2 regions of the Streptomyces sp. NPDC090077 genome follow, and region 1 is predicted to be linked to the other one. Evidence: riboswitches for the same ligand, from Rfam matches in the RefSeq annotation. Region 1 holds a riboswitch; the other holds the start of a gene.
What was found. A riboswitch is a leader RNA that binds a small molecule or an ion and turns the genes downstream of it on or off. The one in region 1 is predicted to bind ZMP and ZTP.

Region 1 (4,404 bases):
GCCCGTGAGGGTGGAGAGGATCGTGAGCAGGTTGCTGACGCCGGGCTTGTTCTCGGTGTCGAAGCGGATCACGGTGTCCGTGTCGGTGACCGCGCTCTTGATCTTCTTCTCGGTGACCTTGGGCTCGTCGAGGAGGTTGATCAGGCCCTTGGGGGAGGACGCGGACTTCGACATCTTGATCGCCGGGTCCTGGAGGTCGTAGATCTTCGCGACCTCCTTGACGATGTGCGCGGCGGGGAGGGTGAAGGTCTGGCCGAAGCGCTGGTTGAAGCGCTCGGCCAGGTCGCGGGTCAGCTCGATGTGCTGGCGCTGGTCCTCGCCGACCGGGACGGCGTTCGCCTGGTAGAGGAGGATGTCGGCGACCTGGAGGATCGGGTACGTGAACAGGCCGACGCTGGCGCTGTTGACCCCGCCCTTGGCGGACTTGTCCTTGAACTGGGTCATCCGGCTGGCCTCGCCGAAGCCGGTGAGGCAGTTCATGACCCAGCCGAGCTGCGCGTGCTCCGGGACGTGGCTCTGGATGAAGAGCGTGCACCGCTCGGGGTCCAGGCCGGCCGCGAGGAGCTGCGCGGCGGACAGCCGGGTGTTCGCGCGGAGCTCCTTCGGGTCCTGCGGCATGGTGATCGCGTGGAGGTCGACGACCATGTAGAAGGCGTCGTGCGTCTCCTGGAGGGCGACGTACTGGCGGATCGCTCCGAGGTAGTTCCCGAGGTGGAACGAGCCGGAGGTGGGCTGGATGCCGGAGAGCGCGCGAGGACGGTCAGAAGCCATGGCCCCATTCTTCCACCTGCGTGGGCCGCCTCGGCCCGGACCCCTCCGCCGGCGGGGCTGGATACAGCCTCGCCGGCGTTTGAGGCGCGGGGGTCCGGGCAGAGCCCGGGGAACGGTGGAAGGGCGGGTAGGGGACCCCGCTCCGCGCAGCGGCCCACCACCCGCACCCGACCCACCGGCCCAGTACGTCAGGCCAGCGGGAGCCCCGGGGCCGGGAAGGCCGCCATGAGGGACGAGACCTCGGCGCGGATGCCGGCGAGGGCCGGCTCGTCGGCCTTGGCGGCGGCGTCCACGGCGCGGGAGATCCACTCCGCGACCACCGGCATGTGCTCGGTGCCCAGACCGCGCGAGGTCAGCGACGGGGTGCCGATCCGGATGCCGGACGGGTCGAACGGCTTGCGCGGGTCGAACGGCACGGTGTTGTAGTTGACGACGATCCCGGCCCGGTCCAGCGCCTTCGCCGCGACCTTGCCCGGGACGTCCTTGCCGGTGAGGTCGATGAGGATCAGGTGGTTGTCCGTGCCGCCCGAGACCAGGTCGAAGCCCCGCTCCAGCAGGGCCGCGGCCAGCGCCTTCGCGTTGGCCACGACCGCGTGCGCGTACGAGACGAAGGACGGCTGGGCGGCCTCGTGCAGGGCCACCGCGATGCCCGCCGTCGTCTGGTTGTGGGGGCCGCCCTGGAGGCCGGGGAAGACCGCCTTGTCGATGGCCTTCGCGTGCTCCTCCCTGCACATCAGCATCGCGCCGCGCGGGCCGCGCAGGGTCTTGTGCGTGGTCGTGGAGATCACGTCCACGTGGCCCGCCGGGGAGGGGTGGGCGCCGCCCGCGATCAGGCCCGCGATGTGGGCCACGTCCGCGACCAGGATCGAGCCGGCCTCCTCGGCGATGGAGGCGAAGGCCGCGAAGTCGATGGTGCGGGGCAGGGCGGTACCGCCACAGAAGATGATCTTCGGGCGTTCGGCCAGGGCCAGCGCGCGGACCGCGTCGTAGTCGATGAGCCCGGTGTCGGGCTGGACGCCGTACTGGACGCCGCGGAACCAGGAGCCCGTGGCCGAGACCCCCCAGCCGTGCGTCAGGTGGCCGCCCATCGGCAGGGCCATGCCCATCACCGTGTCGCCGGGCTTGGCGAAGGCCAGGTAGACGGCCAGGTTGGCCGGGGAGCCGGAGTACGGCTGGACGTTGGCGTGGTCCACGCCGAAGAGGCCCTTGGCCCGCTCGATCGCGAGGGCCTCGACGCGGTCGATGTTCTGCTGGCCCTCGTAGTAGCGGCGGCCCGGGTAGCCCTCGCTGTACTTGTTCTGCAGGACGGTGCCGGACGCCTCCAGCACGGCCGCGGAGACGTAGTTCTCGCTGGGGATCAGCCGCAGGGTCTCGGCCTGGAGGGTCTCCTCGGCGGACACGAGCGCGGCGAGGTCGGGGTCGGTGGCGAACAGGGCGGGCTGGCGGTGCGCGGTCATCGCGGCTCCTCCGGGGTCGATGATCGGATCTCGTCCCCGCGAGGCCCAGGCGAGCGGCCCTGTGTGCGGTCGTGCGCGCACGACTCCCCCGGAGTTGGTTCTCCGTACGCCAGTCGCCGTGCGTACCGAACACCATAGCGGGCGCGGCACCGAGGAGGTTTCCGGTTCCACGATCCGAGCGACGATACAAAGGACGTCACCCACGTCACTCGCGCCACCAGCCAGCCGGACGATCGGAGACCCCGTGTCGAGAACTGCTGATGCCATCCGCTCCGCCGACGCACACAGCGCGCACAACTACCACCCCCTGCCGATCGTCGTCGCGTCGGCGGAGGGCGCGTGGATGACCGACGTGGAGGGCCGCCGGTACCTCGACATGCTCGCCGGGTACTCGGCGCTCAACTTCGGCCACGGCAACCGCAGGCTCATCGACGCCGCCCGCGCGCAGCTGGAGCGGGTCACCCTCACCTCCCGCGCCTTCCACCACGACCGCTTCGCCGACTTCTGTGCCGAACTGGCCGCGCTGTGCGGCAAGGAGATGGTGCTGCCCATGAACACGGGCGCGGAGGCGGTGGAGACGGCGGTCAAGACGGCCCGCAAGTGGGGGTACGAGGTCAAGGGCGTCCCCGACGGCCAGGCCAAGATCGTCGTCGCCGCGAACAACTTCCACGGCCGGACGACGACCATCGTGTCCTTCTCCACCGACCACGAGGCCCGCGACCACTACGGCCCCTACACGCCCGGCTTCGAGATCGTCCCGTACGGGGACCTGACCGCCCTCGACGCCGCCGTCACCGCGAACACCGTGGCCGTGCTGCTGGAGCCGATCCAGGGCGAGGCCGGGGTGCTGGTCCCGCCCGCCGGATACCTGGCGGGCGTACGGGAGCTGACGCGCCGGCGGAACGTGCTGTTCATGGCGGACGAGATCCAGTCGGGCCTGGGCCGCACCGGCCGGACCTTCGCGTGCGAGCACGAGGACGTCGTGCCCGACGTGTACGTCCTCGGCAAGGCGCTCGGCGGCGGGGTCGTGCCGGTGTCGGCCGTGGTCGCCGACCGGGACGTGCTCGGGGTGTTCCGGCCGGGCGAGCACGGGTCCACCTTCGGCGGGAACCCGCTCGCCTGCGCCGTCGCCCTGGAGGTGATCGCGATGCTGCGCACCGGCGAGTACCAGCAGCGCGCCGCGGAACTCGGCGACCACCTGCACCGGGAGCTGAACCTGCTGGCCGGCTCCGGCGCGGTGACCGCCGTGCGCGGCCGCGGACTGTGGGCGGGCGTGGACATCGCCCCGGCGCTCGGGACGGGCCGCGAGGTCTCCGAGAAGCTGATGGAGCTCGGCGTCCTGGTGAAGGACACCCACGGGTCGACGATCCGGATCGCGCCGCCGCTGGTGATCTCCAAGGAGGACCTGGACTGGGGGCTGGACCGGCTGCGGTCGGTACTCTCCGCCTGACGGCGGCCGGTCGCCCGCCGCTGCGGTGGACAGGGCGGGCGGCCCGCCGGACGATGGGAGGACCCGTACGGGTGCGCGTCCCCGGCCTGCGCCGGGCCGACCCTCCGATGGGAGCACCCCCATGCACCGACGCAACCGACACACCCTGCTGTGCGCCGCCCTGGCGTCCTCCGTCGCCCTCGGCACCGCCGCCGCCCTCGCGGTGCCGGCGTCCGCCGCGCCGGCCGCGGTCCCCGCCGCCAGCTGCACGGTCACCCCCGACCCGTCGGGGAAGTTCGTCGTCATCACCGGCGAGGGGTTCACCGCCCCGCGCAACCTCAACGACGGCGAGAGCACCGAGCGGCTGAACATCGACGCGAACGGGAACTTCCGGCTCCAGCGGTTCCAGAAGAACGTCGACTACACCGTCCTCGCGGTCAACGAGGACCAGAACTTCGTCTTCGTGAACTGCAAGGTGGCAGCGGCCAAGCCCCCTTCGTCCACCACCCCCCAGGGAACCCAGCAGGACTACCGCAGGGGCTACCTGAGCGGCGTCGTCGCCGGGCGGCAGGCCGGCCAGGAAGGCTGCAAGGCGCAGCCCGTGGCCGACAAGAGCCAGACCACCCGTTCCGAGAACTACTGGAAGGGCTGGACGGCGGGCGCCACCCAGTCCTACGCCCGGATCTGCGGGAGCTCCTCTACAGGATGACGTGCGGCAGGAAGCGGGCGTACTCGTCCGTGACCGGC
Region 2 (4,404 bases), on a different contig from region 1:
GGGGATGCGGATGGTGCGCGACTGGTCGGCCATGGCACGCGTGATCGCCTGCCGGATCCACCAGGTCGCGTACGTGGAGAACTTGAAGCCCTTGGTGTAGTCGAACTTCTCCACCGCGCGGATCAGGCCGACGTTGCCCTCCTGGATCAGGTCCAGGAAGAGCATGCCGCGGCCCGTGTAGCGCTTGGCCAGCGAGACCACGAGACGGAGGTTGGCCTCCAGCAGGTGGTTCTTGGCCCGGCGGCCGTCCTCGACGAGGATCTCCAGCTCGCGCTTGAACGCGGGCTTGTGGTCCTCCTCCTCTTCGAGCTTGTACTCGGAGAACAGGCCCGCCTCGATGCGCTTGGCGAGCTCGACCTCCTGCTCGGCGTTGAGGAGCGGCACCTTGCCGATCAGCTTCAGGTAGTCCTTGACCGGGTCGGCGGTGGCACCGGCCACCATGACCGTCTGCGCCGGGGCGTCGTCCTCGTCCTCGTCGGACAGCACGAAGCCCTGGCCGGCGGCCTTGGGCGCCTCCTCCTCGGTCTCGTCGGCGAGGTCCTCGACGGCCCAGTCCTCACCCTCGACGGCCGGGTTCTCGGCGTCGTCGGCGTCCTTGGCACCGGCCTTCTTCGAGGCGGCCGTCTTCTTGGTGGCCGTGGCCTTCTTGGCGGCGGCCTTCTTGACCACGCGCTTCTTCGGCTCGGCGGCGGCCTCGGCCGACACCTCCTCCGACGCGGCGGCCGACGGAGCGGATATCGCCGCGGCGGCGGCCGGGGCGGGAGCGGTGGCGGAGGCCTTGCGCGCGCCGATGGGGCGCGGCGGGGCGACCGCCTTCTTCGTCACGGTGCGGGCCGGGGCGGCAGCTGCCTTGCGGGGCTTCTTGGCAGCAGCCTTCGTGGCGGGGGCGGCGCTGACGTGGAGGGCGACACCCTCCTCGTCCAGGACCTGGTTCAGGCTGCGCAGGACCCGCTTCCACTGGTCCACCGGGATGCGGCCGGCCTCGAAGGCCTGGCGGACATCGTCACCGTTGATGTGACCCTGCTCGCGGCCGCGCTCGACGAGCGCGACCAGGGCCTCGGATTCGGCGATCTCCGGAGGGAACGTACGGGACGGGCTGAGCGACACAAGGAGCCTCTCGTTGCGAACAGATAAGGAGTGGGCGGGACATCATCGCGCGGACTCGGGAAACAGACCCAGGCGGGTCTGTATTCCGGGGCCGCGCGAGGACACCTGTCGGTTCATCGCCTGCCCGAGTCGATTCGTTACGCGCTGAATTGAGTGACCTGCGCCACGCTGTGGCCGCGCAACCGATCCGGCGTGGATCCGTCGGCACTCGTGATCACTCCTCCGGTCACTCCTTCTTGCGGGCCTCGATGAGGAAACGGGCGGTGTGCGCGACGAACGGACCCTCCCTCCCGATCCGTTCGTGGAGCTCGCGCAGCCGGTCCCGGTACTGCCCGACGGTGAAGCCGGGAACCATCCAGATCACCTTCCTCAGGAAGTAGATCACCGCACCGATGTCGTGGAACTCCGTCCGCAGCCGCTCCGAACGCAGGTCCGTGATCTCCAGACCGGCCCGGGCGGCGTCGGCGACCGCGTCGTCGGGGTGCCGGGCGCGCCGGACCTCCTCCGGCTGCGGGCCGAGGAAGTACTCGACGAGCTCGAAGACGCTCGCCGGACCCACCTGCTGCGACAGGTAGGTCCCGCCCGGTGCCAGCACCCGGGCGATCTCGTCCCACCAGATCGTCACCGGATGCCGGCTGGCGACCAGCTCGAAGGCCCCGTCCCCGAAGGGCAGCGGAGGCTCGTCCGCGTCCGCCACCACCACCGCGCCCAGCGGGTGCAGCAGCCGGGTCGCCTTGTCGATGTTCGGCGGCCAGGACTCCGTGGCGGCCGTCAGCGGGGGCAGCGGGCCCGCTCCGGCGAGCACCTCGCCCCCGCCGGTCTGGATGTCCAGGGCCGAGCGGACCGTCGCCAGGCGCTCCCCCAGCAGCCGCTGGTAGCCCCAGGAGGGCCGCTGCTCGGTGGCCCGGCCGTCGAGCCAGGAGAAGTCCCAGCCGTCCACGGACACCGACTCGGCCTCGGCGACGAGATGGTCGAAAGTGCGCGTCATGTCTCGATCGTCCCAGGTCGGGCCCCGGTCATCCACCGGATAAGTCGACTACAGTGGGCACCGGGCCGTGACTGGCGTTCGGGTGGATCACCACCGGGGAGCGGCCCCGCGTACACCGGCACGGTCCGTACGCCGTCTGCCGCGCGCCTGGGCGAACCGCGATCCGCAGCGACGTTCAGGAGATCCCGTGACGACTGCCCCCACCGCCACCGCCCAGCTCATGGACGGCACCGCCCTCGCCCGCCGCGTCTCGGAGCGCACCGCCGCCCTCGCGGCGAAGATCACCGAGCGCACCGGCACCGCGCCCTGCCTGGCCACCGTCCTCGTCGGCGAGGACCCCGCCTCGGTGACCTACGTCAAGATGAAGCAGAACCGCTGCGCCAAGGCCGGGATCACCTCCCGCCACGTGGAGCTGCCGGCCGAGACCACCACCGAGGAGCTCGTCGCCGCGATCACCGCGCTCTCCGAGGACCCGGAGATCAGCGGCATCCTGCTCCAGCACCCCGTCCCGCACCACATCGACGAGCGCGCCGCCTTCGAGGCCATCGCCCCCGGCAAGGACGTCGACGGCGTGACCATGCACTCCTTCGCCGCCATGGGCTTCGGCCTGCCCGGCTTCGTCTCCTGCACCCCCGGCGGCATCATGCGCCTGCTGGAGGAGTACGACGTGGACCTCACCGGCAAGCACGCCGTCGTCGTAGGCCGCAGCGCGATCCTCGGCAAGCCCGCCGGGATGCTGCTGCTGGAGAAGAACGCCACCGTCACCTACTGCCACTCCCGCACCCGGGACCTGCCCTCGATCGTGCGCCAGGCGGACGTCCTGGTCGCCGCGGTCGGCAAGGCCGAGTTCATCCGCGGCGAGGACATCAAGCCCGGCGCCGTCGTCCTCGACGCCGGCTACAACGAGGGCAACGTCGGCGACGTCCACTTCGAGTCCGCCGCCGCCCGCGCCTCCCTCATCACCCCGGTGCCCGGCGGCGTCGGTCCCATGACCATCGCGGTCCTGCTGGAGCAGACCGTCCAGGCCGCCGCGGCCCAGGCGGGGCTGGACCTCGCGGAGCTCTGAGGCGATCATCTTGTGGCGCGGCTCCCCGTGACGGCCGCGCCACAAGCCTCGGGGGGACTCGGATGGACCTGTTCGCACCACTCGACCTGCCCGGGGGCACCACCCTCCCCAACCGTCTCGCCAAGGCCGCCATGGAGGAGAGCCTCGCCGCCCAGCCCGGCCAGCTCCCCGACCAGCGCATGGAACGCCTGTACGCCCGCTGGGCGCGCGGCGGCGCAGGACTGGTCATCACCGGCAACGTGATGGTCGACCGCCGCGCCCTGACCTCCCCGGGCACCGTCGTCCTCGACGAGCACTCCCCGCTGGAGCCCTTCCGCCGCTGGGCCGCCGCCGCGGCCTCGGGCGACGCCCGGGTCTGGATGCAGATCAACCACCCCGGCCGCCAGGTCGGCTCCGACATGCCCGGCACCGCCTGGGCCCCCTCCGCGGTCCCCATCAGCCTCGGCCGGCACACCAAGCGCTTCGCCCACCCCACCGCCATGACCGAGGCCGACATCGAGGCGACGATCGCCCGGTTCGCCCTCACCGCCCGGCGCGCCGAGGAAGCCGGCTTCCACGGGGTCCAGGTCCACGCCGCGCACGGCTACCTGCTCAGCCAGTTCCTGTCCCCGCTCGTCAACCGGCGCACCGACCGCTGGGGCGGCAGCCTGGACAACCGCGTGCGCATGCTCGCGCGGACCGTCGCGGCCGTCCGGGCCGCCGTTTCGCCCGGCTTCGCCGTCGGGGTGAAGCTGAACGCCGCCGACTTCCAGCGCGGGGGCTTCGACAGCGACGAAGCCGCCCAGGTCATCACGGCCCTCGACGGCCTCGGTGTGGACCTCGTCGAGCTGTCCGGCGGCACCGTCGAGAGCCCCGCCAGCATGGGCCACACCACCGACCAGCGGACCCTGGAGCGGGAGGGCTACTTCCTCTCCCTCGCGGAGCACCTGCTGGAGACGGCGGCCGTGCCGCTGATGCTGACCGGTGGCATCACCCGCCGCGCCACCGCCGAGAAGGCCCTGGCCCGCGGGGTCGCCGTCATCGGCATGGCCTCCGCGCTGGCCCTGCGCCCCGACCTGCCCGCACGCTGGCGGGCCGGCGAGGACGCAGGGGTGGCCGTGCCCCGGCTCGCCTGGCGGGACCGCAGCCTGGCGGCCGCGGGCACCCTGGCCCTCGTACGGTTTCAGCTGGACCGCCTGGCCCACGGCCTGGAACCCCGCGCCCGCGTCTCACCGCGCTGGGTCTTCACCGCGGACTCCCTCCG

Region 2: it holds a riboswitch for ZMP and ZTP, as region 1 does, so the genes downstream of both, ACIPW5_RS32995 (bifunctional 5,10-methylenetetrahydrofolate dehydrogenase/5,10-methenyltetrahydrofolate cyclohydrolase) here and glyA (serine hydroxymethyltransferase) in region 1, are expected to answer to the same signal.

Annotation. Positions count from the first base shown of each region.
Region 1 is NZ_JBIVEG010000012.1:38,608-43,011, forward strand. It holds gene trpS (tryptophan--tRNA ligase) at 1-771, opposite strand, end outside; gene glyA (serine hydroxymethyltransferase) at 960-2,228, opposite strand; ZMP/ZTP riboswitch at 2,265-2,355, opposite strand; gene rocD (ornithine--oxo-acid transaminase) at 2,473-3,678, shown strand; gene ACIPW5_RS20800 (hypothetical protein) at 3,800-4,366, shown strand; gene ACIPW5_RS20805 (glutathionylspermidine synthase family protein) at 4,356-4,404, opposite strand, start outside.
Region 2 is NZ_JBIVEG010000030.1:38,278-42,681, forward strand. It holds gene ACIPW5_RS32985 (RNA polymerase sigma factor) at 1-1,107, opposite strand, end outside; gene ACIPW5_RS32990 (methyltransferase domain-containing protein) at 1,334-2,095, opposite strand; ZMP/ZTP riboswitch at 2,153-2,255, shown strand; gene ACIPW5_RS32995 (bifunctional 5,10-methylenetetrahydrofolate dehydrogenase/5,10-methenyltetrahydrofolate cyclohydrolase) at 2,316-3,161, shown strand; gene ACIPW5_RS33000 (NADH:flavin oxidoreductase/NADH oxidase family protein) at 3,224-4,404, shown strand, end outside.